2 regions of the Micromonospora sp. HM134 genome follow, and region 1 is predicted to be linked to the other one. Evidence: riboswitches for the same ligand, from Rfam matches in the RefSeq annotation. Region 1 holds a riboswitch; the other holds the start of a gene.
The links. Region 1 has a riboswitch for cobalamin ahead of FJK98_RS13740 (ribonucleoside-diphosphate reductase subunit alpha). Riboswitches for the same ligand answer to the same signal wherever they lie in the genome.
Positions count from the first base shown of each region.

Region 2: another riboswitch for cobalamin. It lies ahead of bluB (5,6-dimethylbenzimidazole synthase); the one in region 1 lies ahead of FJK98_RS13740 (ribonucleoside-diphosphate reductase subunit alpha).

Region 1 is NZ_CP041061.1:3,161,414-3,176,920, reverse strand. Features, by position in the region: gene FJK98_RS34660 (cell wall metabolism sensor histidine kinase WalK) at 1-1,105, shown strand, start outside; gene FJK98_RS13765 (PEP/pyruvate-binding domain-containing protein) at 1,232-3,610, shown strand; gene FJK98_RS13760 (TetR/AcrR family transcriptional regulator) at 3,618-4,211, shown strand; gene FJK98_RS13755 (hypothetical protein) at 4,267-4,986, opposite strand; gene FJK98_RS13750 (oxidoreductase) at 5,042-5,944, opposite strand; gene FJK98_RS13745 (helix-turn-helix transcriptional regulator) at 6,072-6,959, shown strand; cobalamin riboswitch at 6,988-7,201, shown strand; gene FJK98_RS13740 (ribonucleoside-diphosphate reductase subunit alpha) at 7,321-9,696, shown strand; gene FJK98_RS13735 (ribonucleotide-diphosphate reductase subunit beta) at 9,750-10,727, shown strand; gene FJK98_RS13730 (PIG-L family deacetylase) at 10,790-12,124, opposite strand; gene FJK98_RS13725 (ABC-F family ATP-binding cassette domain-containing protein) at 12,228-13,859, opposite strand; gene FJK98_RS13720 (glycoside hydrolase family 43 protein) at 14,092-15,507, opposite strand, start outside.
Region 2 is NZ_CP041061.1:2,951,243-2,966,749, forward strand. Features, by position in the region: gene FJK98_RS12970 (amino acid adenylation domain-containing protein) at 1-523, opposite strand, end outside; gene FJK98_RS12975 (hypothetical protein) at 1,063-2,022, shown strand; gene FJK98_RS12980 (acyl carrier protein) at 2,042-2,287, shown strand; gene FJK98_RS12985 (AMP-binding protein) at 2,292-4,010, shown strand; gene FJK98_RS12990 (hypothetical protein) at 4,007-5,047, shown strand; gene FJK98_RS12995 (hypothetical protein) at 5,044-5,799, shown strand; gene FJK98_RS13000 (LLM class flavin-dependent oxidoreductase) at 5,970-7,004, opposite strand; gene FJK98_RS13005 (TetR/AcrR family transcriptional regulator) at 7,244-7,816, opposite strand; gene FJK98_RS13010 (SDR family oxidoreductase) at 7,901-8,782, shown strand; gene FJK98_RS13015 (TetR/AcrR family transcriptional regulator) at 8,966-9,553, opposite strand; gene FJK98_RS13020 (SDR family oxidoreductase) at 9,635-10,525, shown strand; cobalamin riboswitch at 10,626-10,826, shown strand; gene bluB (5,6-dimethylbenzimidazole synthase) at 10,863-11,507, shown strand; gene FJK98_RS13030 (hypothetical protein) at 11,582-11,923, shown strand; gene FJK98_RS13035 (hypothetical protein) at 11,996-12,559, shown strand; gene FJK98_RS13040 (hypothetical protein) at 12,756-13,199, shown strand; gene FJK98_RS13045 (TetR/AcrR family transcriptional regulator) at 13,299-13,898, opposite strand; gene FJK98_RS13050 (hypothetical protein) at 14,001-15,071, shown strand; gene FJK98_RS13055 (methyltransferase) at 15,218-15,507, shown strand, end outside.

The sequences.
Region 1 (15,507 bases):
GGAACCGACCCGGGTCGACATCCGCGCCGACCGGACTGCGGCACCGAGCCGCGACACCCGCTTCGACGAGCAGGTCGCCGGCTGTCTGCAGAAGGCCCGGACGGCCCAGCTCCGGGCGTACGTGGCGCCACCGGCGCTGCTGTTCGTCACCGACAAGACGCAGGGCGGCTCCGAGCCGGTGTTCAACCTGTCCCGGGCCAACGTGGTCCGCATCGCCCAGGTGACCGGGGCGGTGCTGGTGGCCACCGTGCTGATCACCGTGCTGGTCGGGCGGCGGCTGGTCCGGCCGTTGCGGGCGCTCACCGACGCGACCCGGCAGCCGATGGACGAACCGGCCCGGGTTCCGGTGACCACCCGCGACGAGATCGGCCTGCTGGCCACCGCGCTCAACGATCTCGCCGCCCGGCGGGAGCAGACCGAGGCGCTGCGCCGGAGCATGGTCAGCGACGTGGCGCACGAGTTGCGGACGCCGTTGACCAACATGCGCAGCTGGCTGGAGGCCGCGCAGGACGGCCTCGCGCAGCTCGACACTCAGTTGCTCACCCTGCTGCTCGACGAGGCGCTGCTGCTGCAACACATCATCGACGACCTGCGTGACCTGGCCGCCGCCGACGCCGGTGACCTGCGTATCCACCGTGAATCGTACTTCGTGGCCGACCTGCTGGAGCAGGTCGTCGAGGCACACCGGGGGGCCGCCGAGGCGGCCGGGGTGCGGCTGGGCACCTCGGTGGGCGTCGACCTGGAGATGGCGGTCGACGGTGCCCGGCTGCGCCAGATCGTCGGCAACATCGTCGCCAACGCGGTGCGACACACCCCGGCGGGTGGTTCGGTCGTCGTGCGCCTGGAGGTACGCGACGACCAGCTCACCATCGCCGTGTCCGACACCGGCACCGGCATCGCCTCCGCCGACCAGGCCAAGATCTTCGACCGGTTCTGGCGGGCCGACGACTCCCGCACCCGCAGCACCGGCGGCAGCGGGCTCGGGCTGTCGATCGCCCGCAAGCTCGCCGAGGCGCACGGCGGCACGATCGGCGTCGAGAGCGTCCTCGGCCGGGGCAGCACGTTCACCGTCCGGCTGCCGATCGTCGTTCCGGCCCGGGGCTGAGCCCGCCGCCGTCCCTCGCTCCCGCCCACGCCGCCTTCCGGGTACGGGCGACTTTTTGCGTTGCAGTTGCACTGTAACCCGCGTACCTTCTTTTGCAATGCAGTCGTATTGCAAAGGGAGGCGCAGGTGTCGGTGATCCCCCTGTCCGAGGCACATGCCGGCCTGGTCCCGCCGGTCGGCGGCAAAGCGGCCGGACTCGGCGAGCTGATCCGCGCCGGCGAGCGGGTGCCGGAGGGGTTCTGCGTGACCACCGAGGCGCACCGGGCCGGGGTGGTTCCGCAGGACGAGGTCCGGGCGGCGTACGCGCGGCTGGGCGGCGGCCCGGTGGCGGTGCGGTCGAGCGCGACCGACGAGGACCTCCCGGACGCCAGCTTCGCCGGCCAGTACGACACGGTGCTGGACGTCGAGGGCGAGGCGGACCTGGTGGCGGCGATCGGCACGTGCTGGAAGTCGCTGCACGGCAGCCGGGCGGCGGCCTACCGGGAGGCACGCGGGAGCGACCCCGCCGACGTGCACATGGCGGTGGTGGTGCAGCGGATGGTCACCCCGGCCCGGGCCGGCGTGCTCTACACGGCGAACCCGGTCACCGGCAACCGCACCGAGATGCTCGTCGAGGTCGGGCCGGGCCCGGGCACGACGGTCGTCGACGGCCGCACCGACGTGACGCGCGTCGTCCTGACCGGCCCGGCCGGCAGCGACGGGCGGCGGCCGGAGCCCGGGTGGCGGGACGCGCTGTGGGCCGCCGGCCGGCGGATCGAGGCGCACTTCGGCACGCCGCAGGACGTCGAGTGGGCCCTCGACCACGACGGGACGCTGTGGTTGCTCCAGTCGCGGCCGGTCACCACGCTGTTCCCGCTGCCGCCGCAGACCGACGACCTTCGGGTGTACGTCGAGTTCGGCAACGTGCAGGGGATGCTGCGACCGGTCACCCCGATGGGCGTGTCCACGCTGCGCAGGGTGATCGCCGCCATGGTCGCCTCGCTCGGGATGCGGGTGGAGATCGTGGACATCGGCGGGCGGCTCTACGGCGACCTGACCGACCTGGTCCGCCGGCCGGCCAGCCGCCGGCGGCTCGTCCGGCTGATGGCCGTCGACTTCGGACCCCGCGCTCAGGCCGTGATGGAACACGTCCTGCGGGACCCCCGGTTCGCACCGTCCCCCGGCAGGTCCCGCCGCCCGGCGGACGCCTCGCTGGGTACGGCCCTGCGGGCACTACGGGGCATCCTGCGGGCGCTGGCCCGACCGGACGCGGCACGGCACCGGCTGCTCGCGGCCGTCGACCGGCTACGGGCCGAGTCGACGGCGTCGCCGCACCTGCGGACGGCCCACGAGCGGCTGCGGTTCGTCCGTGACCACGGCGACGGCGACGACGGTGCCGCCGACGACATCACCTGGCCGATCGTGGCCGGGATGCTCGCCTCGGCCCTGCCCGCCCACCTGCTCAAGGGGGTCGCCACCGAGGACGACGTCCACGCCGTGCTGCGCGGCGTCCCGCACAACGTGACCATCGAGATGGACCTCGCGCTGTGGGCGCTCGCCTGCGCCGCCCGCGAGCACCGCGAGCTGCTCCTCGGCACGCCACCGGCCGAGCTGTCGGCCCGGTACCTGCGGGGCGCGCTCCCCGAGATCGGGCTGTCCACCTTCCTGTCCCGGTACGGCCACCGGGCGGCGGCCGAGGCCGACGTCGGGGTGCCGCGCTGGGCCGAGGACCCCACCCCGGTCTTCGCGGTGATCGCCAACTACCTGCGGCTGACCGATCCCGCGCAGGCACCCGACCGGCGCTTCGCCGAGGCCGCCGCAGCTGCCGGGGCCGCGCTGGACGAGCTGGCCTCCCGGGTCCGCCGACGTCGCCCGGTGCGGGGCCGGATCGCGGTCTTCCTGCTGCGGCGGGCACGACGGCTGGCGGGGCTGCGGGAGTCCGGCAAGTTCGCCGGGCTGTACCGGCTCCGGACCGTACGCGAGCAGTTGCTGCTCATCGGGGCGACGCTGTTCCCGACGGCGGACGACGTCATGTTCCTCACCCTCGACGAGGTCGAGGCGGCCCTCGACGGTGCCGACCTGACCGGGCTGGTCGCGCGACGACGGGCGACGCACCGGCGCGAGTTGCGCCGCCGGGCGGTGCCGGTGGCGCTGCTGTCCGACGGGACCGACGTGGAGAGCACCCTGCCGGCCCCCGCCGACGGGGCAGGTCTGCTGCGGGGCGTGGGGGCGGCGACGGGTAGGGTGACCGGCCCGGCCCGGGTGATCACCGACCCGGCCACCGCGCACCTCGAACCCGGGGAGATCCTCGTGACCGCCACCACCGACCTGGGCTGGACGCCACTGTTCCTGACCGCCGGGGCGCTGGTCACCGAGACCGGCGCGATCATGGCGCACGGCCCCACGGTGGCCCGCGAGTACGGCATTCCGGCCGTGATCAGCGTGCCGGGCGCCACGTCGCGGATCGTCACCGGTCAGGTGATCACCGTGGACGGTGCGGCCGGCACCGTGACGACGGCGCGGTAGGCCCCCGATGCCCAGGAAGGTCGATCCCCGTCAGCGGCGCACGCTGATCGCGGACGCGCTCATGCGGGTCGCCGCCGACCGGGGTCTGGAGGCGGTGAGCCTGCGGCACGTGGCCGCCGAGGCGGGGGTCTCCGCCGGCATGGTGCAGCACTACTTCACCACCAAGGACGAGATGATGGCGTTCGCGCTGTCCGTCGTCCGTGACCGGGGCCGGGCCCGGGTCGAGGCGGCGGTCGCGGCACTCGGCCCGGACCCGCAGCCCCGGCTGTTGCTGCGCACCCTGCTGGCGGCGTTGCTGCCGCTGGACGAGGCGGCACGCGGGGACGGGCGGGTGGCGTTGGCGTTCCTCTCCTGGACCGCCCTGCACCCGGCGGCGGCCCCCGGGCTGCGGCCGGACACCGCGCAACTGGTGGAGTTCATCGCCGGGCTGCTGCCGCAGCCACCGGCACCGCTCGCCGGCCGGGCGGAGGCGGCGTCGGAGGCCGCGGCGGGGCTGCTGGCGATGGTGGAGGGGCTGGGGGTGTACCTGCTCGGCGGGCAGTACACCCCGGCGCAGGCGACCGCGGTCCTCGACCACCAGTTGGACCTGCTCTTCGCCTGACCGCAGCTGACCGGCAGCCGGGGGTGGACGCCGTCGGCGTCCACCCCCGGCGACGTCAGGTGAGCAGGGCCGGCCGCAGCTCGCCGCCCACGTTGATCGTGCCGACCACCCGGTCGCCGGTGAGGTCGAAGACGTCGACCGTCCGGTTGGTGCGCATGAGTTCCCGCACCGACGGCGGCAGCGACGGAGGTTCCTTCATCGCCGCCCGGACGTCCCGGGTGGTCGAGATCAGTCGACCGACCAGCGACGCCCCGTCGTGGTCCACCCGCACCCGGCCGTACTCCCAGCCGCAGGTGGTGAGGTCGAGCACCTCGAACAGGCGGGCGAGCAGCGGATGGGGGTCGGTGCCCCGGACGAACTGCGCCGCCCGGGTGCCGACGACAGTGGTGGCGGCGGCGACGTGCACGTACGGGTGCAGGCCGCCCGGCAGCGCGAACAGCGGCCAGTGCAGCCGGCCACCCGCCTCGCGCCACAGCGGCCGGTAGTTGCGCCGGTCCACCGGGAACCGCTGGCCGGTACGCCGGTACAGCTCCGCCGTCTGGGCCAGCAGGTCCGCGTGGGCGGCGTCGGCGAACTCACCGACGATCGAGGCCGCCACCGCCAGGCCGTCGCCGTCGTCGAGCAGCCGGACCATCGCCGCCACCTGCTCGGCCGGGCGGACGGCCAGGTGCGCGCCGAAGCGCTGCCGTACCTCGGCCGACAGCGCCGCCTGCCGGACCGGATCGTCCTGGACCTGCCGGCCCCCGCCGCCCAGCACCCGCCCGAGCCATCCCATGTCGCCTCGTCTCCACCGCCGTCACCGACCGCAGCCATGCTAGTGCGGCCCTGCGTCAGAGATAGCGGACGCCGGTCAGTTCCTCGGCCGCCGTCCACAGCCGCCGGCCGACGGCGGGGTCGGTGGCCTCCCGGCTGGCCCGCACCTCGGTGACCGGCCCCCGGGTCTGGAAGAACCGGGCCGGGCCGAAGAACTGGCCGCCGTGGACCTGCGGGTCGGTGGCGGCGCGCAGTTGGGGCAGCGCACCCTGCTCGACCGGTTGGGTGGCCAGCAGGCCGAGCCGGGCGATCACCCGGCCGCGCCGGCCCTGGTGGGACCAGGCCCGGGGGGTCAGGTTGGTGCGGGTGACACCGGGATGGGCCAGCACGCTGAGCACCGGCGATCCGGTGGCGCGCAGCCGGCGGTCCAGTTCGATGCCGAAGACGGTGGTGGCGAGCTTGGACCGGCCGTACGCGCCGGCACCCCGGTAGCCGCGCTCCCCCATCAGGTCGGTGAAGTCCAGGTGCGCGCTGCGGTGGGTGATCGAGCTGAGGCTGACCACCCGGGCCGCCCGCGCCGCACCCAGATTGCCCAGCAGCAGACCGGTCAGCGCGAAGTGCCCCAGCAGGTTGGTGGCGAGGTGCAGCTCGTGGCCGTCGACGCTGGTCCGGCGCGGGCCGAGCAGCACCGCACCGGCGTTGTTGACCAGCAGGTCGAGCACCGGACGGTCGGCGGCCAGCGAGGCGGCGAATTCCCGTACCGAGGCGAGGGAGGCGAGGTCCAGTTCGCGTACCTCGGCGTCGCCGCCGATGTGACGGGCGGCCTGCCGGCCGGCGGCGGTGTCGCGCACGGCGAGCACGACCCGCGCGCCCCGGCGGGCCAGGGCGGTGGCGGTGACCAGGCCGAGGCCGGAGTTCGCGCCGGTCACGACGGCGGTGCGGCCGTGCTGGTCGGGGATGTGGTCGGCGGTCCAGGTCATCTGCTGCTCCCTGACGGTCGGGTGGGACCGCCGACGCTAGGGGCCGGCCGGGCGGGACCGGTCGTACCCGGTTGCCTAGGTCCCGCAGACCTACCCGCGCCGGTCCGGGCCGCGCCACACTGGCGACATGACCCACCCGTACGCCCGTGAACTCGGTGACTTCCTGCGCGCCCGGCGCGGCCGGCTGCACCCCCGCGACGTCGGCCTGGAGCCGGGCGGGCGACGCCGGGTCACCGGGCTGCGCCGCGAGGAGCTGGCGCTGCTGGCCGGGTTGAGCACCGACTACTACCAGCGGATGGAGCAGGGCCGGGAGGTACGCCCGTCCGACGACGTGCTGGACGGGCTCGCCGCCGCGCTCGGCCTCGACGACGCGGAACGCCGGCACCTGTTCACCCTGGCCCGTGCCGCCCGCCGGCCGCTGCCCGCCCGGGTCGACCACGGCCCGGAGCGGGTGCCGGAGAGCACCCGGCGGCTGCTGCGGGTGATGGACACCCCGGCGGTGGTGCTCGGCCGCCACCTGGACCTGCTCGCCTGGAACACGTGGGCGGTGGCGCTGCTCGGCGACCCGGCGGGCTACCCGCCGGACCGGCTCAACATGCTGCTGCTGATGTTCGACGAGGCGGCGACCGGTGCCCGGCGCTGCGCGGCCTGGGAGCGGCAGGCCATGGACTACATCGGCATGATGCGCGCCGCCGTCGCCACCGACCCCACCCACCCCCGGGCCACCGCCGTCGTCGGCGAGCTGAGCATCCGCAGCGCCGAGTTCCGGCGGCTGTGGTCCCGGCACGACGTGCGCGGATCGGTCAACGGCACCAAGACCTTCCAGGTCCCCGAGGTCGGTGACATCGTCCTGGACTGGGACACCTACCCGCTGCCCGGCAACCCCGGCCCGGTCATGCTGGTCTTCACCGCCGAGCCGGGCAGCGCCGACGCCGACGCGCTGCGGCTGCTGGCGTCACTGCGGGCAACCGGCCGGTCGGATGAGAGTTATCCGACACGCCGACGCGACATCTAGTGTTGCCTCTCCCCCATCCACGCCATATATGGTGTGCCACGCAGCTGGTTCGACCGGGCCCGGTGGTCCGGTCGAGGCAACAGGGAACCCGGTGGGAATCCGGGACTGCCCCGCAGCGGTAAGTGGGAACGACCGCCGTCATCGAGCACTGGACCGCGAGGTCTGGGAAGCGACGGCCAGTAGGCGACCGGACCCGGTCACGCCCGCGAGTCCGAAGACCTGCCAGTGCGCCGTGCGCTGCTGCGCGCGGCGGTCGGAGGTCGCGCGGGACGACCGACGCCAGCACCCGGGCCGGCCGCCGTGCCGCGCCCGTTGGCGTTCTCCCGCGTCCGATGGCCATCGGTGACAGCGAGGAGAGGTCATGACGAACGTAGCGGAGAGCCTACCGTCCGATGTCGACGGCGCGGGGCCACGCCGGCCGGCGATGCGGGTACGCAAGCGCGACGGCGACACCGAGCCGGTGGACGTCAACCGGATCGTCACGGCCGTCGCCCGATGGGCCGCCGACCTGGACGAGGTCGACCCGCTGCGGGTGGCCACCAGGACGATCAGCGGCCTCTACGACGGGGCGACCACCGCCGAGCTGGACAAGTTGTCGATCCAGACGGCGGCGGAGCTGATCGGCACGGAACCGCAGTACTCCCGGCTGGCAGCGCGGTTGTTGGCCGCGTACGTGGAGAAGGAGGTACGCGGGCAGGAGGTGACCTCGTTCAGCGAGTCCATCCGGTACGCCCACGGCCTCGGCCTGATCGCCGACGACACCGCCGCGTTCGTGGCCCGGCACGCCCGGCAGCTCGACGACGCCGTCGACCCGGCCGGTGACCTGCGGTTCGAGTACTTCGGGCTGCGTACGGTGGCCGACCGTTACCTGCTGCGGCACCCGCAGTCGCGGCTGGTGGTGGAGACGCCGCAGTACTGGCTGCTGCGGGTGGCCTGCGGGCTGTCCAGCACGCCCGACGAGGCGGTCGGGTTCTACCGGCTGATGTCGTCGCTGGCCTACCTGCCGAGTTCCCCGACGTTGTTCAACTCGGGCACCCGGCACACCCAGATGTCGTCGTGTTTCCTGGTCGACTCGCCGCGCGACGAACTGGACTCGATCTACGAGCGCTACCACCAGGTGGCGAAGCTGTCGAAGTTCTCCGGCGGCATCGGCATCTCCTTCACGCGGGTGCGCGGCCGGGGCGCGCTGATCCGGGGCACCAACGGCAGGTCGAACGGGATCGTGCCGTTCCTGAAGACCCTCGACGCCGGGGTGGCGGCGGTCAACCAGGGCGGCCGGCGCAAGGGGGCGGCCTGCGTCTACCTGGAACCCTGGCATCCGGACATCGAGGAGTTCCTGGAGCTGCGGGACAACACCGGCGAGGAGGCCCGGCGTACCCACAACCTCAACCTGGCCAACTGGATCCCCGACGAGTTCATGCGCCGGGTCGAGGCCGACGGCGAGTGGTCGCTGATCGACCCGTCGGACGCCCCGGAGCTGCCCGACCTGTACGGCGAGGAGTTCGACGCCGCGTACCGGGTCGCCGAGAAGAAGGCGGTCCGCACGGTGCGGGCCCGGGACCTGTACGGGCGGATGATGCGCACCCTGGCGCAGACCGGCAACGGGTGGATGACGTTCAAGGACCCGGCGAACCGGCTGTCCAACCAGACCGGCGTGCCGGGCAACACGATCCACCTGTCCAACCTGTGCACCGAGATCCTGGAGGTCAACAGCGACACCGAGACGGCGGTGTGCAACCTCGGGTCGGTCAACCTGGGCGCGCACCTCACCGACGACGGCGTCGACTGGGACAAGCTGCGCGGGACGGTCCGCACGGCGGTGGTGTTCCTGGACCGGGTGATCGACATCAACTACTACCCGGCCGAGCAGGCGGCGGTGTCGAACCCGCGCTGGCGGCCCGTCGGGCTGGGGCTGATGGGGCTTCAGGACGCGTTGTTCGCGCTGCGGCTGCCGTTCGACTCGGCCGGGGCCCGGGAGTTGTCCACCCGGGTCCAGGAGGAGATCTTCCTGACCGCCCTGGAGACGTCGACCGGTCTCGCCGAACGGTTCGGCGCGCACCCGGCGTACGCCGAGACCCGGGCCGCCCGGGGTGACCTGCACCCGGACCTGTGGGGGGTCGAACCCACCCAGGTCGACCGGTGGGTCGCGCTGCGCACCCGGATCGCGGCGCACGGCCTGCGCAACTCGCTGCTGGTGGCGATCGCCCCGACCGCCACGATCGCGTCGATCGCCGGCTGCTACGAGTGCATCGAGCCGCAGGTGTCCAACCTGTTCAAGCGGGAGACCATGTCCGGGGAGTTCCTCCAGATCAACACGTACCTGGTGCGGGAGCTGAAGGCGCGCGGGTTGTGGACGTCGGAGATCCGCGACCAGATCAAGCGGGCCGAGGGTTCGGTGCAGGGGATCGTCGACCTGCCCGCCGAGGTGCGGGAGCTGTTCCGTACCGCGTGGGAGCTGCCACAGCGGGCGCTGATCGACCTGGCCGCCGCGCGGGCGCCGTACATCGACCAGTCGCAGTCGCTGAACCTGTTCCTCAGCGCGCCTACCATCGGCAAGCTGTCCTCGATGTACCTGCACGCCTGGAAGTCCGGGCTGAAGACCACCTACTACCTGCGGTCGCGTCCGGCGACCCGGATCCAGCAGGCCACCGTCACCGTCGCCCCGGTCGTCGCGGCCGACGCCGAGGCGCTCGCCTGCTCCCTGGAGAACCCCGAGAGCTGCGAGGCGTGCCAGTGACCACCGTCGACGAACCCCGCACCGCCGGGCGGCAGCTGCTGCTCGACCCCGGCATGGACCTCACCCTGCGGCCGATGCGCTACCCGCACTTCTTCGACCGGTTCCGGGACGCCATCCGCAACACCTGGACGGTGGAGGAGGTCGACCTGCACTCCGACCTGGCCGATCTGGAGCGGCTGTCGCCGGCCGAGCGGCATCTGGTGTCCCGGTTGGTGGCGTTCTTCGCCACCGGTGACACGATCGTCGCCAACAACCTGGTGCTCAACCTCTACCAGCACGTCAACTCACCGGAGGGCCGGCTCTACCTGTCGCGGCAGCTGTTCGAGGAAGCCGTGCACGTGCAGTTCTACCTGAACCTGCTCGACACGTACGTGCCCGACGAGCAGGAACGGTTCGCCGCGTTCGCCGCCATCGAGAACATCCCGTCGATCCGGCGCAAGGCCGAGTTCTGCTTCCGCTGGATCGACTCGGTATTCGAACTGCGGGAGCTGCGTACCCGCGCGGACCGGCGGGCGTTCCTGCTCAACCTGATCTGCTTCGCCGCCTGCATCGAGGGGCTGTTCTTCTACGGGGCCTTCGCCTACGTCTACTTCCTGCGGTCCCGGGGCCTGCTCAACGGGTTGGCGTCGGGCACCAACTGGGTGTTCCGCGACGAGTCGATGCACATGGCGTTCGCCTTCGACGTGGTGGAGACCGCCCGGCGGGAGGAGCCGGACCTGTTCGACGCCGAGCTGGAACGTCAGGTGACCGAGATGCTCGCCGAGGCCGTCGAGTGCGAGGTGCAGTTCGCCGAGGACCTGCTCGACCAGGGCGTGTCCGGGCTGTCACTTAAGGACATGCGGGCCTACCTGGAGCACGTCGCCGACCGGCGGCTCGCCCAGCTCGGCATCGCGCCGCGCTACGGGGCGCAGAACCCGTTCGCGTTCATGGATCTGCAGGACGTGCAGGAGCTGTCGAACTTCTTCGAGCGGCGGGTGTCGGCGTACCAGGTGGGGGTCAGCGGCAGCGTCACCTTCGACGACGACTTCTGACCGGCGTGGCCGGGGCCCGGTCCGGTGGGGCGTGCGACCACCGGGCCGGGCCTGGCCGTCGGTCAGGGGCCGGCGTTGCCGAACACCTCGATCTCGGCGAGGCCGACGTTGACGGTGCCGCCGCCGACCCCGGTGACGGTGAGCTTGACGCTGGTCACCGTCTTCGCCGCCGGGAGAATGATCTCCGTCGGGCCGCCGCTGTTGTCCAGGGCGCCGACGGCCGTGGAGGTGCCGTCGCTGAACAGCAGGGTGCCGCCGGTGATCTGGTCGTTGGGGTTGGGCCGGTCGTAGAGGACGACCCGGCGGATGGTGCGCGGGCCCGGCCAGCTCAGGGTGAGCTGGGTGCCGACGCCGCCGTAGACGGTCGCCCACTCCCGGGTCGGGTCGTCGGGCCAGCCGGCGATCACCCCGTCGACGGCCTTGGCCGCCGTCTGCCCGCTGCCGGTGTCCTGGCTGGTCGCGGTGACGGTGGCCGTCCGGGCCAGGTTGGGGCCGAGGACCTTGTACTGCCGCTGGAGGAAGTACGGGTAGTCGTGGCCGGCGCAGGTGGGCAGGCTGGTGCAGGCCCCGTCGTCGTACTGGCCGTAGGCGAAGAAGGCCGCGGACTTGGCGGCGACGTCGGTCGACCCCAGGTTCGCCGGATAGTTCTTGATCTTGTAGTCGTGGTAGCCGGTGAACGTCGGCGAACCGACGTACGCCTGCTCGGCGGCTTGGGCCAAGTAGGCCGCGGCGTGGTGGTCGCTGTGGTCACCGTCGCCGAACCCACCGGCGTGGTCCTGGGTGTTGACGGCGGTCGGCTGGTAGGCGGCCATCAGCCCGGCCAGGGTGGTGGTCAGGCCGGAGCGGCTGTAGCTGGACGCGCCGGCGCCCAGCGACGTGATCGACGAGATGTCGTTGAGCCAGAGCTTCTGCAGGCTCTGCGAACCGGTGTTCGGATGGCCGGTGCCGCCGGGGTATCCGTCCGGGAGCCGGAGGAAGGCCAGCGACACGGTGGGCTTGGCGGTGAGGGTGAAGATCGGGATCGGGTGCCCGCTGATCCCGGCGTCCGCCTGGGTCCAGGTGTCGGCGACCCCGGCCATCTGGGCGTACGCCGCCCGCGCCCCGGTCTCCCGGCCGGTCCAGTAGGCGCTGTCCCGGCCGGCGTCGCCCGCCGTGACGAAGACCGTGCGGACGCAGCGGTTGGCCTGCACGTCGTGCAGCAGGTCCGGGCTGAGGAAGAGCAGGTCGTCGTCCTGGTGGGCGACCACGTTCATGATCGCTCCGGCCGGGCAGCCCGGCCCGGCCTGGGCGGCCGGCGGGCCGACCAGGGTAGCCGCCGCGCAGGCGGCCACCACCCCGACGGCCAGCGACCACCGGGCCGGACGACGGCGAACTGTTCGCATGACAAAGTGACGCACGGTTACCTCCCCGTAGCAGTAGCGTGCGTCCTCTTTCTACCATGGACGAACGTCAACCTCTGCCCCGTCACGACGGCCCCCGGCGTCGGACGGCCGGGCCGGGTCAGCGCGGCGGCCCCGTCTCGGTGAGCCGGCCGTCGGCCAACCGGAGCCAGCGGTCCACGGCGATCCCGGCGAGGAACCGGTCGTCGTGACTGACCACCACGAACGCCCCCCGGTACGCCAGCAGCGCGCTCTCCAACTGCGCCACGCTGACCAGGTCCAGGTTGTTGGTGGGCTCGTCGAGCAGGAGCAGCTGCGGTGCCGGCTCGGCGAACAGGACGCAGGCCAGGGTGGCGCGCAGCAGTTCGCCACCGGACAGCGCGCCGACCGGCAGGTGGACGCGGGCACCCCGGAACAGGAACCGGGCCAGCAGGTTCATCCGCTCCGCCTCGGCCCGCGCCGGCGCGAACCCGGCGAGGTTCTCCGCGACCGTACGGTCCGGGTCGAGCAGGTCGAGGCGCTGCGACAGGTACGCCACCCGACCCTGGGCCCGGGTGGCGGTGCCGGAGTCCGGTTCCTGCCGCCCACCGATCAGCCGCAGCAGCGTCGACTTGCCCGCACCGTTCGGCCCGGTCAGGGCGATTCGTTCCGGTCCCCGGATGTCCAGGCCGACCCCCGCACCGGCGAAGACCGGCCGGCCGTCGTATCCGGCCCGCATCCCCTCGCCGTGGAAGACGGTCCGGCCGGTGGGCACCGTCGTGTCCGGCAGGTCGAGGACGAGGTGGTCGTCGCGGCGGGCGGCCCCGCTCGCCTGGTCCAGCCGGGCCTGGGCGTCGCCGACCCGGGCGGTGTGCACGTCCTGGGCCCTGGCCGCCGACACCTGCGCCTCCCGCTTGAGGTTGCCGGCGACGATCCGGGGCAGCCCCGCGTCGGACAGGTTCCGGGCGGCGGTCGAGGCCCGGCGGGCCGCCCGCTCGCGGGCCTGCTGGAGTTCCCGCTTCTGCCGTTTCACGTCCTGTTCGGCCTGACGCACCTGCCGCTCGGCGACCTCCCGCTCGACCCGTACCACCTGCTCGTGGTGGGTGAAGTTGCCGCCGTACCAGCGGAGCCCGCCGTGGTCGAGGGCGGCGATGCGGTCCATCTCGTCCAGCAGTTCCCGGTCGTGGCTGACCACGAGCAGCGCACCCGGCCAGGACCGCAGCACGGCGAGCAGGCGCGCCCGCGCCGGTCGGTCGAGGTTGTTGGTGGGCTCGTCGAGCAGCAGCACGTCGGGCCGTTTGAGCAGTTCGGCGGCGAGGCCGAGGGAAACCACCTCACCGCCGCTGAGGGTGCCGAGCCGGCGGTCCAGCGTCACCCCGGTCAGGCCGAGCCGGTCGAGGGCGAGACGGGTGCGGTCCTCGACGTCCCAGTCGTCGCCGACGGTGGCGAAGTGCTCCTCGGCGGCGTCACCGGCCTCGATGGCGTGCAGCGCGGCGACGACGCGGTCGACCCCGAGCACCTCGGCCACGGTCTGCCGCATCGCGAACGGCAGGTGCTGCGGCAGGTAGCCCAGCACCCCTTCCACGGTGATGCTGCCCCCGGTGGGGCGCAGTTCGCCGGCGATGAGCCGCAGCAGGGTGGACTTGCCGGCCCCGTTCGCCGCGACCAGGCCGGTGCGGCCACCGGGAAGGGAGAACGACAGGTCCTCGACGACCGGGGTGTCATCCGGCCAGGAGAAGGACAGGTTGGAGCAGACGACGAAACTGTCAGACATGACGGACCTCGGAGACAGGTGATCCGGGCGCGTAGGCGCTGCCCGGGGTGAACAGGGCAGGACGACATGGGCGACGCGGCGGGGGATCGTCCCCGTCGGTCACCGCAGCCGGGTGTTCACCCGGAGATGTCGTCGTCACCTGCCACGGTCTGCTCCCTGTCCTGGTCGACCCGACCAGAATAACCCGGTCGGCCCGGCGCGGGCGGGCCGACGCACGCCCGGCGCAGGCGGGCTAGCGCGGCGCGTAGTCGAACCAGTCGAACGCGACGACGCCATCCGCCGCGTACATGCCGATGACCCGGCCGGTGAAGCCGCCGGCGACCTCGGTCGACAGGTACCGGCCGTCGAGTTCGGCCAACACGTCGAAGGTCCCGTCCGGGCGCTCGACGCCGAGCCGGAGCTGGTCGGGTTCCTTGGCGGGGTGCCAGTCGCCGGGGGCCGGGGCGAGCACCTCGACGCGCAGGTGGACCGGGCCGGGCCCGACCGGCCGGGTGGCGAGCGTCGACAGCACCGATCCGATCCGGGCCACGACCCGCACCGCGCCGCCGCCCGCCTCGATGTCGTAGTGATGCCGTTCGTCCAGGCGGACCACCAGACCGCCGCGCCCGTCGCCCGGATCGACCACGGTCCCGACCCGGCATGACGGGTGCTGCTGGCGGCGGCCGACGAACGTGACGTCCGGCGCGTCCGGCGACGTGCCCCGGGCCCGCAGCGTCAGCCAGCCGGGCCGTTCGGCCAACGACCAGACCTCCGCCGGCCGGGACCGCACCGACACCCAGCGGGGGTGCAGCCGGTCGGCGTCGAAGTCGTCGCGTACGGGCGGCGGGGCGACGGGGTGCGCGGCCCACGGCGGGGCGGCCATCGTCGGCGTGACCGCGCCGACCACCGGCCAGCCGTCGACCCAGGTCACCGGGGCCAGGAACGTCTCCCGCCCGAGCACGTGCCAGCCGGGGGTGCCGCCGCCGGGGCGGACCCCGAGCAGCACCAGCCACCACGATCCGTCGGGCCCCTCGACCAGGTCGGCGTGGCCGGTGTTCTGGATCGGCCGGTGGGTGCCCCGGTGGGTGAGGATCGGGTTGGCCGGGCCCGGCTCGTACGGGCCGTCGGGTCTGGTCGCGCGGGCGATCGAGACGGCGTGCCCGCGTTCGGTGCCGCCCTCGGCGATCAGCAGGTACCAGTGGTCACCGATCCGGTACAGGTGCGGCGCCTCCGGGGCCTGCGCCCCCGCCGCGCCGGACCACAGCCGCCGGACCGGGCCGAGGGTGCGTCCGGTCTCCGGGTCGAGGCGCACCTGCCCGATCCCGGCGTACGTGCACCAGCAGGTGCCGTCGTCGTCCCAGGCGAGGTCGGGGTCGATGCCGTCCACCCCGGGTGCCCGGACCGGGTCCGACCAGGGGCCGGCCGGGTCGGCGGCGGTGCAGATCAGGGTGCCGCCGCCGTCCGCGCAGTTGGTCACGATCAGCCAGAACCGGCCGTCGTGGTGGCGCAGGGTCGGCGCGTACACCCCGGCCGACGACGGCATGTCGACCGGCAGGGTGAGCTGACCGGGCCGGTCCAGCGCGTTGCCGATCTGCTCCCAGTGCACGAGGTCCCGGCTGTGGAACAGCGGCACCCCGGGGAAGTACTCGAAGCTGGAGCAGGCCAGGTA
Region 2 (15,507 bases), 210 kb from region 1:
CTGTCGAACCCGAGGTGAAGAGCAGGTACGCGAGGTCGGTGGGGGCCGGTTCGGTGGCCGGTGGCGTGGCCGGTGCGGCGCAGACCTCAGCCGCCACGACGTCCTGCGGTCGAAGGGCGTCCGGTGGCGGGTCGGTGAGCCAGACCGTCACGGCCGACGGGCCGTCCCAGCACTGCCGGAGCAGGCGGTGAGTGGTGGCGTCCCCGATCAGGAACCGTGGCTCGGCCGCGGCGATCCGGGGCCGCAGCCGGGCCGGCGGACTGGCGGTGTCCAGCGGAACGTAGACGCCACGGCATTTCAGGACCGCGAAGATGGCGCAGATCGCCGCAGCGGACCGGGGGAGCAGGAGGACGACCCGGTCGCCCGGCCGGAGCCCACGGGACGCCAGGACGTGGGCGAGGCGGCTGCTCTCCCGCTCCAGGTCGCCGTAGGTCAGCACCCCGCCCTCGTCGACCACCGCCACGCTCGACGCATCACGGTCGGCCTGGTCGCGGACCAGATCGACGAGGCTTCCACGTGCCACGGCCCGTATCCCCATGTCGGGGTTCCCTTCCGAAACCTCGTAGTCAGTGCAGCCGGCGACAAATTCCTGCCTTTCTACCACACGTCCATTGCGCGAAGGGACACCGAAATTCACGGCTAAAGGTCACCAGACCCGCTGTCCAGCGCAGTTCTCCACCCAGCGTCAGGTAAACCGGGCCCAGCACGGTCGCCCACCTCGCCGGGTGCGTGGATCGGGTGGTCCGGCGCGCGGTCCGGGCAGCCCACCAGCGGCTTGTGACCCGGTCGGCGTCGGTGCACAGGGCAGTGACGAGACCTCTGGCACGCGCACCGCCCTGCCCGAAACCCTGCCTTGACACCCGGCATCCGCTCGCCGATTCTCTAGGTGATCGTACCACTTGCGGGTGTGCGGCAAACGGGGGAGGAGCCCGCAACAGGCAAATACCGTGGTCAATGTCACCCGAACCGCTGGCCGACGCCGTTTCTCCGGTCGATCCAACTTCCCGCTGCCCCCGGTGCGGCCCCGTGACGCAGGGCAGCCACGGGGAAAGGAGTCCCACGGTGACGGCCGTCCTCGACGAACAGCTCATCGACGACCGGGAGACCACTCCCGAGAGCCTGTACCTGCGCTGGGAGCGGCAGAACTGGGCCACCCAGGACCTGCCGATGACCGCCGACCGACCGGCATGGCAGGCGCTGCGACCCTTCCTCCACCAGGAACTCAGGGCCGCCCTCGTCGAACTCGCCGTCGGCGAGGTCGCCGTCGCCCGCCTGCTGACCCCCCTGGTGTACGCGGCCCCCACCCAGGCCGCCCAGTTCTACCTCTCCAGCCAGCTCGTGGACGAGAGCCGCCACAGCATCTTCTTCCTCGGCTACCTCCAGGCGGTGGAGGGATCCACCGAGCCACCCCACGCGTACGCGCGACGGTGCCGGGCGGACGCCTCCGACGCCACAGTGGAACTGTTCGACGCGTACCTGCTGGAACAGACCGAACGGGTGCGACGCGACCCGGACGACCTCGACGCCTGGTACGCCGCAGTGACCACCTACCACGTGGTGGCCGAGGGGGCGCTCGCGTTGGTCGTGCTCCGCTCGGTGGCCGAAGCGGTCCGCCGCTGCGGGCAGCTACCCGTGCTGGCCCAGGGACTCCGCAACGTGATCCGCGACGAGTCCCGGCACGTCGGCTTCGGCGTCTGGGCGATGCGCCACGCGGTGGACAACGGCCGCCGTCAGATCGTCGGCGACCAGGTCCTCGACGCCGTCCCGTACGTGGTGCACGTGCTGGTCGGACCGGAGCGGCGCAACCCGTCGGCGCTGCCGATGGTGGTCCGGGCCCGCGGCCGGCAACTGCGCGACCAGTGGGACACCGCCCGGGACGCGCTGCTGCGCCGGGTGCGCGCCACCGGCCTCGACGACGTCGACGCGCAGGTCACCGAGGTGTGGCGGGCCGCCGAGGAACGGGCCGTCGTCGACTACGAGAACCGTCACGGCGTGCCACACCCGATCCGGAGCCTGAGCTGAGAAGGAAGGAGAGAGCCTGATGGCAGAGCCCATCGAGGTGATGGTCCGCCAACTGGTGGCCAGCATGGCACCCCACCCGGCCGGGGACGTCACCGACGGCCAACGACTCGTCGACGATCTGCACTTCGACTCGCTCGCGCTCATCGAACTGGCGGTCGCGTTGGAGCGGCGCTTCGACCTGCCACCGATCTCCGACGACGAGGCGATGGACGTCACCACGGTCGCCGACGTGGTGACGCTGGTCAGCCAGGCAGCCGGACGATGACACCATGAGCCTGACCGGCTGGCTCACCGAGCCGCGCACCGGCCACGGGCTACGGGTGGCCACCGACGACGCCGGTTGGACCCGGCACGACTTTCCCTCGCTCGCCGTCGCCGCCGGGAACGTGGCCGGACTGCTGCGCGCCACGGGACTGCGCCGGGGTGAGGTGGTCTCGCTCCTGCTGGCGGCACCGGAGACGTTCCTGGCCGGCTTCTTCGGAGTGCTGGCAGCCGGCGGGGTGGTCAACCCGATGCCACCACCGTCCGGGCTCGGCGCGGGCGGGGCGTACCCGAAGCAGCTGACCCACCTGATGCGGGTCGCCGGCACCCGCACCATGGTCGTCGACCCGCAGCTGGCCGGAACCGCCCGCAGCGCCGCAGCCGCCGCCGGGCTGGCGGTGACCGTGCTGACCGCCCCGGGCGCGGACCAGTCGGGCGACGGGCGGCCGGGCCGTCCCGTCACGCCTGCCGCCGACGATCCGCAGCCACCAGCCGGGGACGAGGTGGCGCTTGTCCAGTTCACCTCCGGATCGTCCGGCCACCCCCGGGCGGTGGCGATCCGCGCCGACAACCTCCTGGCCAACATCACCGCGATCCGCCGCTGGCTCGACATGGGCGCCGCCGACGTGACCGCCACCTGGCTGCCGACCTACCACGACATGGGGCTGATCGGCTGCACCCTCGCTCCGGTGCTCAACCAGAGCGACATCCTGGCCATGCGACCGGACCAGTTCATCCGCTCGCCCCGACGCTGGCTGTCCTGCTTCGGCGAGCAGGGGGCGACGCTGACCGCCGCTCCCACCTTCGGCTACGCCTACGCCGCCCGGCGGATCGACCCCGACGAGCTGGCCGGGATGGACTTCAGCGACTGGCGGGCCGCGATCGTCGGCGCCGAACGGGTCAGCCGACGCACCCTGGAGTCGTTCGCGGCGCTGCTCGGCCCGCACGGGTTCCGCACCCGGGCCTTCCTCCCCGCGTACGGGCTGGCCGAGAACACCCTCGCGGCGACCGGCCTGCGCCTGGCGCCACCACCGGTGGCGCTCCGGGTCGCCGGACAGTTGCGCCCCGGCGAGCCGGTCGAGGTGATCGCCGTCGAGGAGGTCGGGACGGACCCGTCGGCCGACGACGACTGGTTGATCGGCTGCGGCGACGCCCGGGACGGCGTCGCGGTGACCGTCGTCGACGACGAGGGCGGACCGCTGCCGCCCGACGTCGTCGGGGAGATCGCACTGACCGGCCGGTCGGTGGCCGCCGGATACCACGGGCCCGACGGACCTGACGCCGCCTTCGCCGGGGGCCGGCTGCGCACCGGCGACCACGGCTTCCTCCACGACGGCCAACTGTTCGTCCTCGGCCGGGCCGGCGACAGCCTCAAGGTACGCGGACGCAACCTCTACGCGGAGGACCTGGAGGCCCGCCTCGCCGGCGTCGACGGCCTCTCCCCGGAACGGGTCGTGGTACTGGCCGGCTCCGCCGGCCGCACGCCGGAACTGCACGCGCTGATCCGGCAGCGGCCAGGTCCGTGGGCCGCGGAGGTGGCGCGGATACTCGGCCGGGAGGGCGGCCCCGGCGTACGCATCCGGGTGCTCAGCGTGCCCGCGTCCACAGTGGCGCGTACCACCAGCGGCAAACCGCGACGGCGGCCCATGTTCCGGGCCGCCATGGACGGCTCCCTCTCCGGCGAGGTGCTCTACGACTCCACCGAGCCCGGAGCGTGGCTGCCGTGAGCGCGGTCACCGCGGCGGAGACCGACCGGTGGCTCGCCGCGCTGCGCCGGGTCACCCTCGTCCCGCCGGCCCACCGCGAGGTCACCGTCGACCGGGCCGGCGCGCTGGGACTGCTGCGTTGTCCCGCCGAGACACTGGAGTTGCTGGTCGAGGCCGGGCTGCCGGTCACCGGCGAGGGCGACGAGCGGCGATTCTGCCACTACGACCTCATCAATCTGGGGCTCTACTCGGGAAGCGGGAACAGCCTCCCGGAGATCGGCTGGGAGTTCGCGTTCCGGTTCTCCCTGAAGCCCGCCGCCACCTGGACGGAACCGAGGCCCTGGCGGATGACCGCGACGCTGAGGTGCCCGGACGGCGGATGCGGCACGGACCCCGGCTGGCTGCTGCACCGACCGGTTCCGGAGCGCGGCGGTGGCGCGGCGTCCGGCTGGACCAGCGCCGCCGGACCCGTGACCGTCACCGACGACGAGGTGCGGCTCCCGGCCGCACCCGACCTCGTCGCCGTCGAACTGGACCTGGTCACCGCAGGTCGGGCGGACCGGATCGTCTCCCCCCGGTTGGCCCGGCTGTTCGCCGGCATCCGGCACGGCGGGCCGCGTTTCCAGATGCTGCCGTCCAGTTGGCAGGTCGACCCGGACGACACGCTCGCCAACGGGGTGGTCAACTGCGTCTCCGCCAGCCTGTATCTCGAACGGGAGTGCCAGGCCATGGGGTACGAGGCGTACGCCCGACGGGGTTGGCTGATCGGGATGATGGACCTCGACCACGCCTGGCTGGAGGTGCGCGACGACGACGGCCGGATCAAGGCGGTGGACCCGGTGATGGCACTACTGGCCCGGCTGCTCCCCGGCGACCGGACCGCCTTCGAGGAGTTCTGCATCGGGTCCAGCCTCAACCGGGTGTTGCCCTGCGCCTGCCGGGCGGAGGGTCCGATGGCGGTACACCACTGCGGGGGTCGGACCCGTCCGCCCACGGTGAGCACCACCATCAAACCGCGGCGGCCGGCGCGAGCGCAGGCCCAGGGACAGCTGCCGTGACCGTCGGGCCCAGGCTGTACCGGGCGGGCACCGAGGCGCGTTATCCGGCCATCACCCAGCGCGGCACCCTGAAACCGACCCACCTGGTGCAACTCCTCGACGAGGTCTCAGCCGGCTGGTGGCAGGAGATGGCCGGCCTCGACCGCTGGTCCTACTTCGAACGGCACCAGGTCCGCGCCGTGGTGCGGTACGTGCAGGCGTACACCCCGCCGGTGCGGGTGCTTCCCGGAACGCCGCTCGACGCCGAACTGGCCGTCACCCTCGGCACCGATCGGCGTGGCTGGTACGGCGGGCACGACGAGCTGACCCTCCGCGCCGTCGACGGCACCGTGGTGGCGGTGTGGACCAGCCGGTGGACCTGGTTGGACACCGGGGTCGGGGCACGACCCACACCGCGCACCGAGCCACCCCCGGGCTTCGGCGGCGAACCGCCCCTCCTGCCGGAGCTGCCGCGACGACCACGCAGCGGCGGAACCGAGACGGCCGGCTTCACGTTCAGCGACCGCGAGACGGATCTCAACGACCACGTCTTCTTCGCGTGCTACCTGGAGCGCGGCGAGAACGCGCTGGCCGACGCGGGGGTGCCGCCCGGCCGGACCGACACCAGCCGGTGCTGGTACCTGCGACCGGCCCGGGCCGGTCAGTCGATCATCCCAGCGGTCACCGAGACCGACCACGGGCACGTCGTCGAACTGCGCTTCGGCGCGGGCGGTTTCCCGGCGGCGGTCTGTGAGTACACCATCGAGCCGTGACCGATCCGGGCCGTGGCCGGCCGAACATGGATCGAGTCGGTGTCGCTCACGACCACAGATCACGGCTCACCGGAGGCGGTCCACCCTGTTCCGTGAGCCGCGCGGGGAGAATGAGACCTGCAACGCAGGCCGGACAGTGGGCTCCCTGCTCAATCTGGCCGGCCCGCCCGTCAGCGGCTGGGGTGCCACCCGAGCGCGGGGCCGAGCCGGGTCGCCATGTCGGTGAGGATCTGCGCGTAGTCGGCCGGCGTGAAGGTGAAGGGCAGGGCGAACGCAACCTCGTCGACCTCGCGGAACGCGACATCGTCGAGCAGTCGTTCGGCGATCAGCTCCGACGGGCCGACGAGATCGGGGGCGAACATCATCCGGGCCGGACCCTGGGGTGACGCCGTTCGGGGCGTGCGTTGCCGGGCGTACTCCTCGTAGCGGGCACGTTGGGTCGGGGTGGCGGTGTCGGTGGGGATGACGACGAGTCCCTGCGAGACACGAGCCCGTTCGCCGTCCGGGTGGTGGGCGCGGAACGTCCGGATGTGCGAGAGCTGGATCGCGGTGAAGTCGGTGGACTCCTCGGCCTTGACCACGCTGCTGGTGAGCAGGTTCATGCCCTGCTCGCCGGCCCAGCGGGCGGAGTGGAGGCTGCCCGCGCCGTACCACATCCGGGCGGCCAGGCCGGGGGAGTGCGGTTGCACCCGGCGGGAGAACTGTTCGAAACCCTCGAAGCCCTCGACGTCGCTGGCCGGCTCGCCGCGAACGAGGTCGAGCAGCCGTCGTACCCGCGTGTAGCTGAAGTCCTCCGCGTCGGCGGTGTCCGGGTAGAGCGACCGGCGGACCCGGTCGTAGTGCATCGGTGGGCCGACGCTCACCCCGGGGTTCAGGCGCTCGCCGGAGAGGATGTCGACCGTGGCCAGGTCCTCGGCCAGCCGCAGCGGGTTCTCCCAGCCGAGCGGGATGACCGCGGTGCCGAGCTCGATGTGCCGGGTCCGCTGTGAGGCCGCCGCCAGGACGGCGATCGGTGAGGATATGCCGTACTGGAGGTGGCGGTGGCGTACCCAGGTGCTGTCGAAGCCGAGTTGCTCGCCCAACTCGATGAGCCGGAGTGTCGCCTCGTGGCCGGTGCGGGGGTCGGCCTCGTCGAACAGGCCGATGGTCAGGAAGCCGAGCTTTCGCAGTGCTGCCGACTGCTTCGACGCAGGTGTTCCACTCACCGTCCGCCTCCAAGGATGCCCACCCAGGGACCTGGAACCCTACCTGGTCGGTAGGAAAGGGTTGCGCCCGGCGGCGGCGCAACCGCAGGTTGGGCGGGTCGTCGGGTTACGGCGTGCCGGCGAAGCCGGGCATCCGGAGCGGGTCATCCACCCGGGCTGGGTGGCCGGATCCAGTCCGCGTTCTCGCCGCAGGGCCTGACGCGCAGAGCCGGCGACCGGCCCGAGATCCGCGCGCCGGCTCAGCCGAGTGTCGCGGTCGCCGCTCGCAGCTCGCTCAGGGCGGCCAGCGTGTAGCGGGCCAGCCCGTGGTCGGCGTCGGTGTCGGCCCACTCGGCGTAGCCCCGCTTGAACGCGAGCAAGCCCAGCTCCCCGGCCAGCGCGGCGGCCGCGTCGGGGACACCGCGGGCGGTCAGGGCGGCGGTCATCGCGGCGGCCATGCTCACGCTCTTGAGGGCGTCGCGCTCCTGTAGCTCGGTGCTCGCCGCGACGGCTGCCTTGAGTCGGGGTCCGATCTCGCGGTTGAGCGGGCCCATCGCGTCGGACGCCCGCTGCAGGCCGGCCGCGACCGCCTCGAGCGGGGTGGCCCCGGCCGGCGCCTCGGTGATGCCCTCGGCGAGCAGCCGGCTGAGCGTCTCCTGCCCGGCCGCCAGCAGCTCGCGCTTGTCGGGGAAGTGCCGGAAGAACGTGCTCTTGGTGACGCCGGCCCGCTCGGCGATCTGCGCGACCGTGGTGGCGTCGTAGCCCTGCTCGGCGAACAGGTCGACGGCGGCGACGATCAGCCGCTCGCGTGCTCCCGGTTCCCAACGTGCCATGTCGTCCATCATAAGTGATGGGACTCTTGTCCCATCACGTGCTACGGTGATGGGACAAGAGTCCCATCACTTTCGGGAGCGTCCATGCAGGTCTTCATAGCCGGCGGCACCGGGCTGATCGGCTCGGCGGTCGTCGCCGAGCTGCTCGAACACGGGCACCGGGTGCTCGCGCTCACCCGCTCCGACACCTCAACCAAGGCCGCTGAGGCGGCCGGCGCCGAGACGATCCGGGGCGGCCTGGCCGACCTCGACGTCGTGCGAGCCGGCGCGGCCCGCTCCGACGGCGTGATCCACCTCGCCTTCGGCAATGACTTCAGCAGCCCCGAGTCGGTGGCCGCGGCGGTCGCCGAGGAAACCGCGGCGCTCATCGCTCTGGGCGAGGAGCTGATCGGCAGTGACCGTCCGCTCGTGACGGTTTCCGGCACGCCCTGGGTGGCCGGCCGGCTCTCGACCGAGGGCGACCCGCTGCCGCTCGAGGGCCCGGTCGGGGGCCGCGGGCGTACCGTAAATTCGATCTTGGCGTTGGCTGCTCGGGGTGTCCGCAGCTCGTCGGTCCGGCTGCCCCGCACGGTGCACAACCACGGCGAGGGCGGCTTCGCCGGGCTGCTCACCCAGATTGCCCGGCAGTCCGGCGTCTCCGGCTACCCGGGCGACGGCACCCAGCGCTGGCCGGCCGTGCACGCGGTCGACGCTGCCGTGCTGTTCCGGCTCGCCCTGGAGAACGCACCGGCAGGCACCGCCTGGCACGCGGTGGACGACGAGGGCGACGCGGTGCGGGACATCGCCGAGGTCATCGGGCGGCGACTCGGCCTGCCGGTACGGCAGGTGCCCGAGGAGACGTTCGGCCCACTCGGCGAGATCTTCGCCGCCGACCAGCCGTCGTCGAGCGCACACACCCGGGCGACCCTCGGCTGGACGCCGACCCACCCGAAGCTGCTCGCCGACCTGGAGAACCTCCAGCCCTGACCGGTTGCCCTCCACCCGCGGCGCCGACGCCGGCTGCCCCTGGCCGGGCCGGCGCTGCTGGTGCCGGCTGGCCCGGCACTGACCACTCACCTGCTCGTCTGGCCCGCCCTGCCGACGCTTCCCGGCCACGCCGACGCGATCGTGCAGCCGGCGTCCCGGGCCGTCGAGTCCGCCGCCCGCCGGTCAGGTGTGCCGGCTCGTGGCGGCGACCATGTCGACGAGGGTGTCGGTGAGGTCTTCGGCGCAGACGCCTCCCCACTTCGGGTCGGCCAGCTGGCCACTGGCCTCCAGACCGGCGATCCCGTTCGCGCTGCTGATGAGCAGGGCCGCGTACCGGCGGGCGTCCTGCTCGCCCACCAGTTCGGCGACGACGGCCAGGAACTCGGTCTGGCTCCGCTGGGCGGCCCGGGCGAGTGCGGTGGGATCGCCGGGCGGGTTGCTGAACATGAGCTGGTAGAGGTGTGGCTGAACGCGGCCGACGTCGATGAGCGCGAGGAGACCGCCGCGGATCTTCTCGGCGGCGGACAGGCCCGGGTCGGCGCGGAGGGCCTGCATGCGGTCGCCGAGCGTGTCCCACGCCCGGGTCCCGACGGCGATCAGCAGGCTCTCCTTGTCGGGGAAGTGCCGGTAGGGCGCTCCGCGGGTCACTCCCGCGCGTGCTCCCACCGCGCGCAGCGTCACCGCGTCGAGGCCACCGGAATCGAGCAGCTCAGCGGCCGATTCGAGCAGCGCGCGGCGGGTGGCGGCGGCTGATTCGGCGCGGCTGGTCACGCGGACGATGCTAGTCCGCTGGTGACGACCAGGTCACTTCCTTCGGTTGACGTTGTCATCTCAATGGCGCAGACTAGAGAGATGACAACGTCAACTGAAACTCGGGAACTCGTGGTCGTGACCGGCGCCTCGACCGGCATGGGTGCGGCCACCGCGCGGGAACTGGCCCGCCGCGGCTTCCACGTCCTCGCCGGCGTACGACGCGACAGCGACGCCACGGCCCTGCGGGCCGACCGCATCGAGCCGGTGATCCTCGACATCACCGACCCCGACCACGTCGCCGCGCTCGCCGCCCGGGTCGGGCGGGACCCGCTGCCGCTGCGGGCGCTGGTCAACAACGCCGGCGTCCCCGGCGCCGGCCCGGTCGAGGTGATGCCGCTGCACGAATGGCGGCGCATCTTCGAGGTGAACCTCTTCGGCCACGTCGCCGTCACCCAGGCCCTGCTTCCCGCCCTGCTGCGCGGCAGGGGACGCGTCGTCAACATCAGCTCCCTCAACGGCAGGATCTCCATGGCCGGCTACGGGCCGTACGCCGCCAGCAAGTTCGCGATGGAGGCGATGAGCGACGCGTTGCGCAACGAACTGGCCCCCCACGGCGTGCAGGTGGTGGTGGTCGAGCCGGGCGGCGTCCAGACCGAGATGTCCCGCGTCGGCCTCGCCGCCCTCGGTCGCCTCGACGACACGATGACCCCCGAGCAGAACGAACGCTACGGCGCCCTGATGCAGGCGATACCCTCCCACGTGGCGGCGTTCACCAGGGCCGGGGTGACCTCCACCGTCGCCGCGAAACGGATCGCCGCGGCGGTGACCGACCGCAGGCCCCGCACCCGCTACACCATCGGCGCGACGGCTGCCTTCCTCATCCGGGCCTCCCGTATCCTCCCCGACCGGACGCTCGACCGGATGACGACCTCCGACCTGCGCAGGCACTACCCGACCGGGAACCGTCGCCGGACGACCGCCAGCCGGTGAACGCCGAGGCCGGCGTCAGCGGCCCACCGTCACCCGGCTGCCGGGCCGTATCCGGCGACCACCTCGGGCACGAGGTACGTGATCCACCGGTAGCATCGGCGGCGGCACGAACGTGCGAGGTGCCCCGCGTGGTGCGGGGAGAATCGGGAAGCCGGTGTGAATCCGGCACGGGCCCGCCGCGGTGACCGGGGAGCGACCGTCCAGGCGCGAGGAGCGCAGCCACTGGCCGTACGGCTGGGAAGGCGGACGGGTCGGCGTTGATCCGGGAGTCCGAAGACCGGCCTCGCGTCGACCGCCCACCCGTCCGGGGTGGGCCGAGCGCAGCGGGAGCCTGCCTGTGGAACTCTACGACGCCATCCACCGCCGCCGGGACGTCCGGGCCGAGTTCACCGGGGAGCCGGTGCCGGCCGGCACCCTGCACCGGATTCTCGACGCCGCGCACGCCGCGCCCAGCGTCGGCTACTCGCAGCCGTGGGATTTCGTCCTGGTCCGGGACCCTGCCGTCCGCCGCCGGTTCCACCGGCACGTGCAGGCCGAGCGGGCGACGTTCGCCGCCACCCTGGACGGTGCCGCGGCCGACCGGTTCGCGCGCATCAAGATCGACGGGGTGCTGGAGTCGACGCTGTCGGTCGTCGTCACGTACGACCCGCGGCGCGGGGGCCCGGCGGTGCTCGGGCGGCACGCCATCGCCGACGCGGGCCTCTACTCCGTCTGCCTGGCCATCCAGAACCTCTGGCTCGCCGCCACCGCCGAGGGGCTGGGCGTCGGGTGGGTGTCCTTCTACCGGGAGTCGTTCCTCGCCGAACTGCTGGGCGTGCCGGCCGGCATCCGGCCGGTGGCCTGGCTCTGCGTCGGGCCGGTCACCCACCTGGCGGCCGTGCCCGACCTGGAACGGCACGGGTGGCGGCGGCACAGGCCCCTCGCCGAGGCGGTGCACCACGACCGCTGGCCGCAGCGGGCGACCGACCAACCGAACAGCTAATCCAGATACGTCTATGCAGTTGCTAGGTTTGCGGTTGCAATGAGTCATTGCCTGGTTACGTTGGGAGGAGTTCTATGCGTACCACCGTCAAGGTCCTGGCCGCGTCCGCCCTGGCCGCACTGAGCCTCGTCGCCGCCGGTGCCACCCCGGCCCTCGCCGCCGCCCCGGCGCCCTTCTGCGAGTCCGGCGGCTCGCAGTTCTACTGCGACGGCAGCAGCACCGAAACGACGACCTGGACCATCACCTGGTACTCCGGCAGCGTCGGCACCTTCACCGCCGGGTCGACCCTCTTCGCCAGCTGCCCGGCCAGCAACCTCGGCCGTCCCGTGCGGGCCAGCTACAGCTACTTCGACGGCAGCACCACCCAGTACAGCGACACCACCCAGTTCATCTGCCGCAGCGGCCCCTGGCAGTAGAGCCCTACGGAGTCCGGCGTACGCGCCACCCGCGCGTGCGCCGGACAGGCTGTGGTGGCGGAATGAGGTCCGATGACAGCCGAGCCGGTCCGCGAGGGGAAGTACGCGCGCATCGAGCGGGAGCGGCGGTTCCTGCTGGCCGGACCGCCGCTGCCGGCATCGGTCACCGCCAGCCGTCGCATCACCGACCGGTACCTGACAGGCACCCGGCTGCGCCTCAGGCGTGCCGAAAGCCCCGCCGACGGATCCCGCGAGTGCAAGCTCACCCAGAAGGTGCCCGCCGCGCGGCCGGGCCACATCCAGGGACTCATCACGAACGTCTACCTGTCCCCGGCCGAGTACGAACTGCTCGCCCGCCTGCCCGCCGCGACGCTGTCCAAGACCCGTCTGAGCGTCCCGCCGCTGGGCATCGACATCTTCGATCCGCCCCTGCATGGTCTGATCCTGGCGGAGGCCGAGTTCACCTCCGACGCGGCGGCACGCTCGTTCCTCCCACCCCCGCAGGTCCTCGCCGAGGTCACCGACGACCCCCGGTTCACCGGTGGCTCACTCGTCCATGCCCACCGCGAGGACCTGCTCGGCTGGCTCGCCGACTACGGCATCACGCCAGCCCCTACCACCCCGTGGACCGCCTGAACCCCCTCGACCACCGGCACCGACGACTGCGCAGGTGGTTAATCCGCAGACGGTCCCGTGGGCGGTCGACGGCCGCAATCCGACCGGACGTCGGTCACCGCCGGCTACCGCGCCGACTCGGCTCGGTCGGGGAGTGGGCGAGTCGAGGTGGTAGTTTTCCGCCCCTGTGCTGGGACAGTCGAGAAAGGACGTTCGGGTGACTGACGGCCACTCCGGGGCCGGGCCCGCCGTCGAGGTGCCGCGGCGACGACGTCGGTGGGTCATCCCGTCGGTGGTGGCCCTCGTGGTGCTCGCCCTGGGTGGCGGTGGTGCGGTGGCGTACCGGCAGCTCGCTGACCGGGAGGATGAGGATCCGGGGGTGACGGCCTGTCGGTCGGCCGGGTTCGTGGTGCGGGCCGCGCAGGGCGAGGTCGCCCCTGATGACGAGGTGCGGCGGGTGGGGGAGTTGTTCCAGCGTTCCGCGCACGAGGATCTGCGGTCCGCGGGGGTCTTCGCGGTGGGCACGGTGCAGCGGGCGCAACGGGCGCAGGATCCGCGCGATGCGCCGGAGACGGTGAAGTTGCGGCAGGTCAACCTCGCCGCCGCAGTCCCCAGGTTGATCGCTGCCTGTGCGGAGCGCCAGGTCACCGTCAAGGGATAGCCGTGGACGTGGGCGTCGCTGCGGCCTGACGTACGGTCGCGGCGACGCCCGGACCCGACGGGCGGCATCCGGACAGGGTCGGACCCGCTCGTGCCGGACTCACCCTTCCGGGGCGACCTGACCGTTCGAGGTGGGCAGCCCTTCCAGCTCGGTCCGCAAGGTCGCTAGTGCGGTGTCGATGATGTCGGCGAGCCGGCGACCGTCGTCGGTGTCGAGCCATGCGGCGACGGACACGTACATCAGGGTTCCCGCCGTCTCGGCGAGCAGGTCGGCCCGCAGCGGGTCGAGGCCGCCGGCGCGGAAGCCGTCCCGCATCACCTGGGCCAGCATCGCGCGCTTGTGCTGGTCGCGTTCGCGCAGCCCCGGGTCGGACGCCACGATGGCGCGCCGTTGCCGCAGGTCGTCCTTGCGACCTTCGAAATACGTCTCGGCGAGCGTGCGCAGGCCCGCGACGATGAACGCCAGCGGTTCGTCGGCGGGCGCCGTGGCCATGATCTGCCTGGCGTAGGCACCGATCTCGGCCTCGTCCGCGAAGAGCACCTCGCGCTTGTCGGCGAAGTGCCGGAAGAACGTGCGCGTCGTCAGGCCGGCCCGCGCGGTGATCGCCGGCACCGTGGTCGCGGCGAAGCCCTGCTCGGCGAAGAGTTCGAGCGCCGCCTGCCGCAGCCGCTCGCGGGCATCCGGTCGCCACCTGGCCATGATCCGAGTGTAGCCGTGATGACATCGCGTGTCGTCGCCGGTATGGTGATGACACGGCGTGTCGTCACTGGGGCGGATGCCGCACCAGGGCGGAGCTGTGCCATGACCGACGTGTGGATCCTCGGCGGCACCGGCCGCAGCGGGCGCGCTATCGCGGCCGAACTGCGCCGACGGAACATCGAGCCGGTGCTGGTCGGCCGGGACGCCGAACGGCTCAAGGCCGCCACCGGCGGGCTGCCGACGATGGTGGCCGGTTCGGTCCGCGAGACCGTGGCCGCGATCCGCCGGGAACGGCCGGCCGTGGTGGTCAACACCGTCGGACCGTTCATCGAGACGGCCCTGCCCCTGCTGGACGCGTGCCTCCCGACCGGCCACTACCTCGACCTCGCCAACGATCTGGCCTCGGTGTCGGCGGTCCTCGGCCGGCACGGCGAGTTGACGACAGCGGGGCGCACGGCCGTCACGGGAGCCGGGTTCGGCGTGACCGCCACCGAGAGCGTCGTGGTGAAGCTCTGCCAGGGGCGGCCGACACCCCGGCGGGTCCGGGTCGACATGGTGCCCTCGTTGGCCACCGAGGACGGCGTGGTCGGCGACGCCCTGGCCGCCACGATCGTGGAGGGCATCCCCGGAGTCGAGGGCGGTGGGCGGTTCCAGGGCCGCCGGTACCGCGACGGACGACTCGCCCCGGCCCGTCTCGGCAGCGACCCGATGAAACTGGTCCTTCCCGACGGGTCCACGGTGACCACCGCCGGCATGCCGCTCGGCGAGCTGATGGCCGCCCAGCGGGCCAGCGGCGCAGCGGACGTGCTCGCCGCATCGAGCGAGGCCCCGTCCTCCCCGGTGATGCGCGCGGTGCTGCCCGTGGCGACCGCCCTGCTCGCGATCGGCCCGGTGCGCGCCCTCCTGCGGCGACGGCTCGCCACGGTACCGACCAGGGCCCGCCCGAAGCCCCGCGAGCACTCCTGGGGCCACGCCGTCGTGGAATGGCCGGACGGCAGCATCCGCGAGGGCTGGCTGCGGGTCGGCGAGGCCCAGTCCTGGACGGCGACAGTGCCCGCCGAGGTGGTCCGGCGGCTGCTGGACGGTCAGGGGAAGCCGGGCGCGTACACTCCGGCGGCGCTGTTCGGGTCGACCCTCGCCGAGGCGTGCGGCGGCACGTACCAGGTGCGGTGAACCACTGACGGGTCCCCGTGACCGGCCAGCCGCCGGCCGCGAGCCGCCGACTCGTCGTGCACGGCCCGACGAGACCGCTCGTCCCGTGTCCGGTTTCATCCGGCGTCGTACTGGCACCGGAGGCGGTCGGTCGTGAGGATGGGGGTGTGAGTTCACCGAAGCCCCCCGCCGGCCCCGGGTCCGAGCCGCAGCCGACCGTGGGCGGGCGGGTGGACCCGGCGGGCGGGGAGTCCGGCCTCCCGGCACCGCGTCCCGGCGGGTCTGCTCCGGATCGCCGCTATCTGCTCGACAACGCGCGGGTGGAGGCTGGCGAGCGGTTCACCTGGTTGGCTGAGCTGTTCGACGGTGTCACCATGGGGCACGTCGACCGGCTCGGAATACGGGCGGGCTGGCGCTGCTGGGAGGTCGGCGCCGGTGGCCCCGACATCCCGCAGGC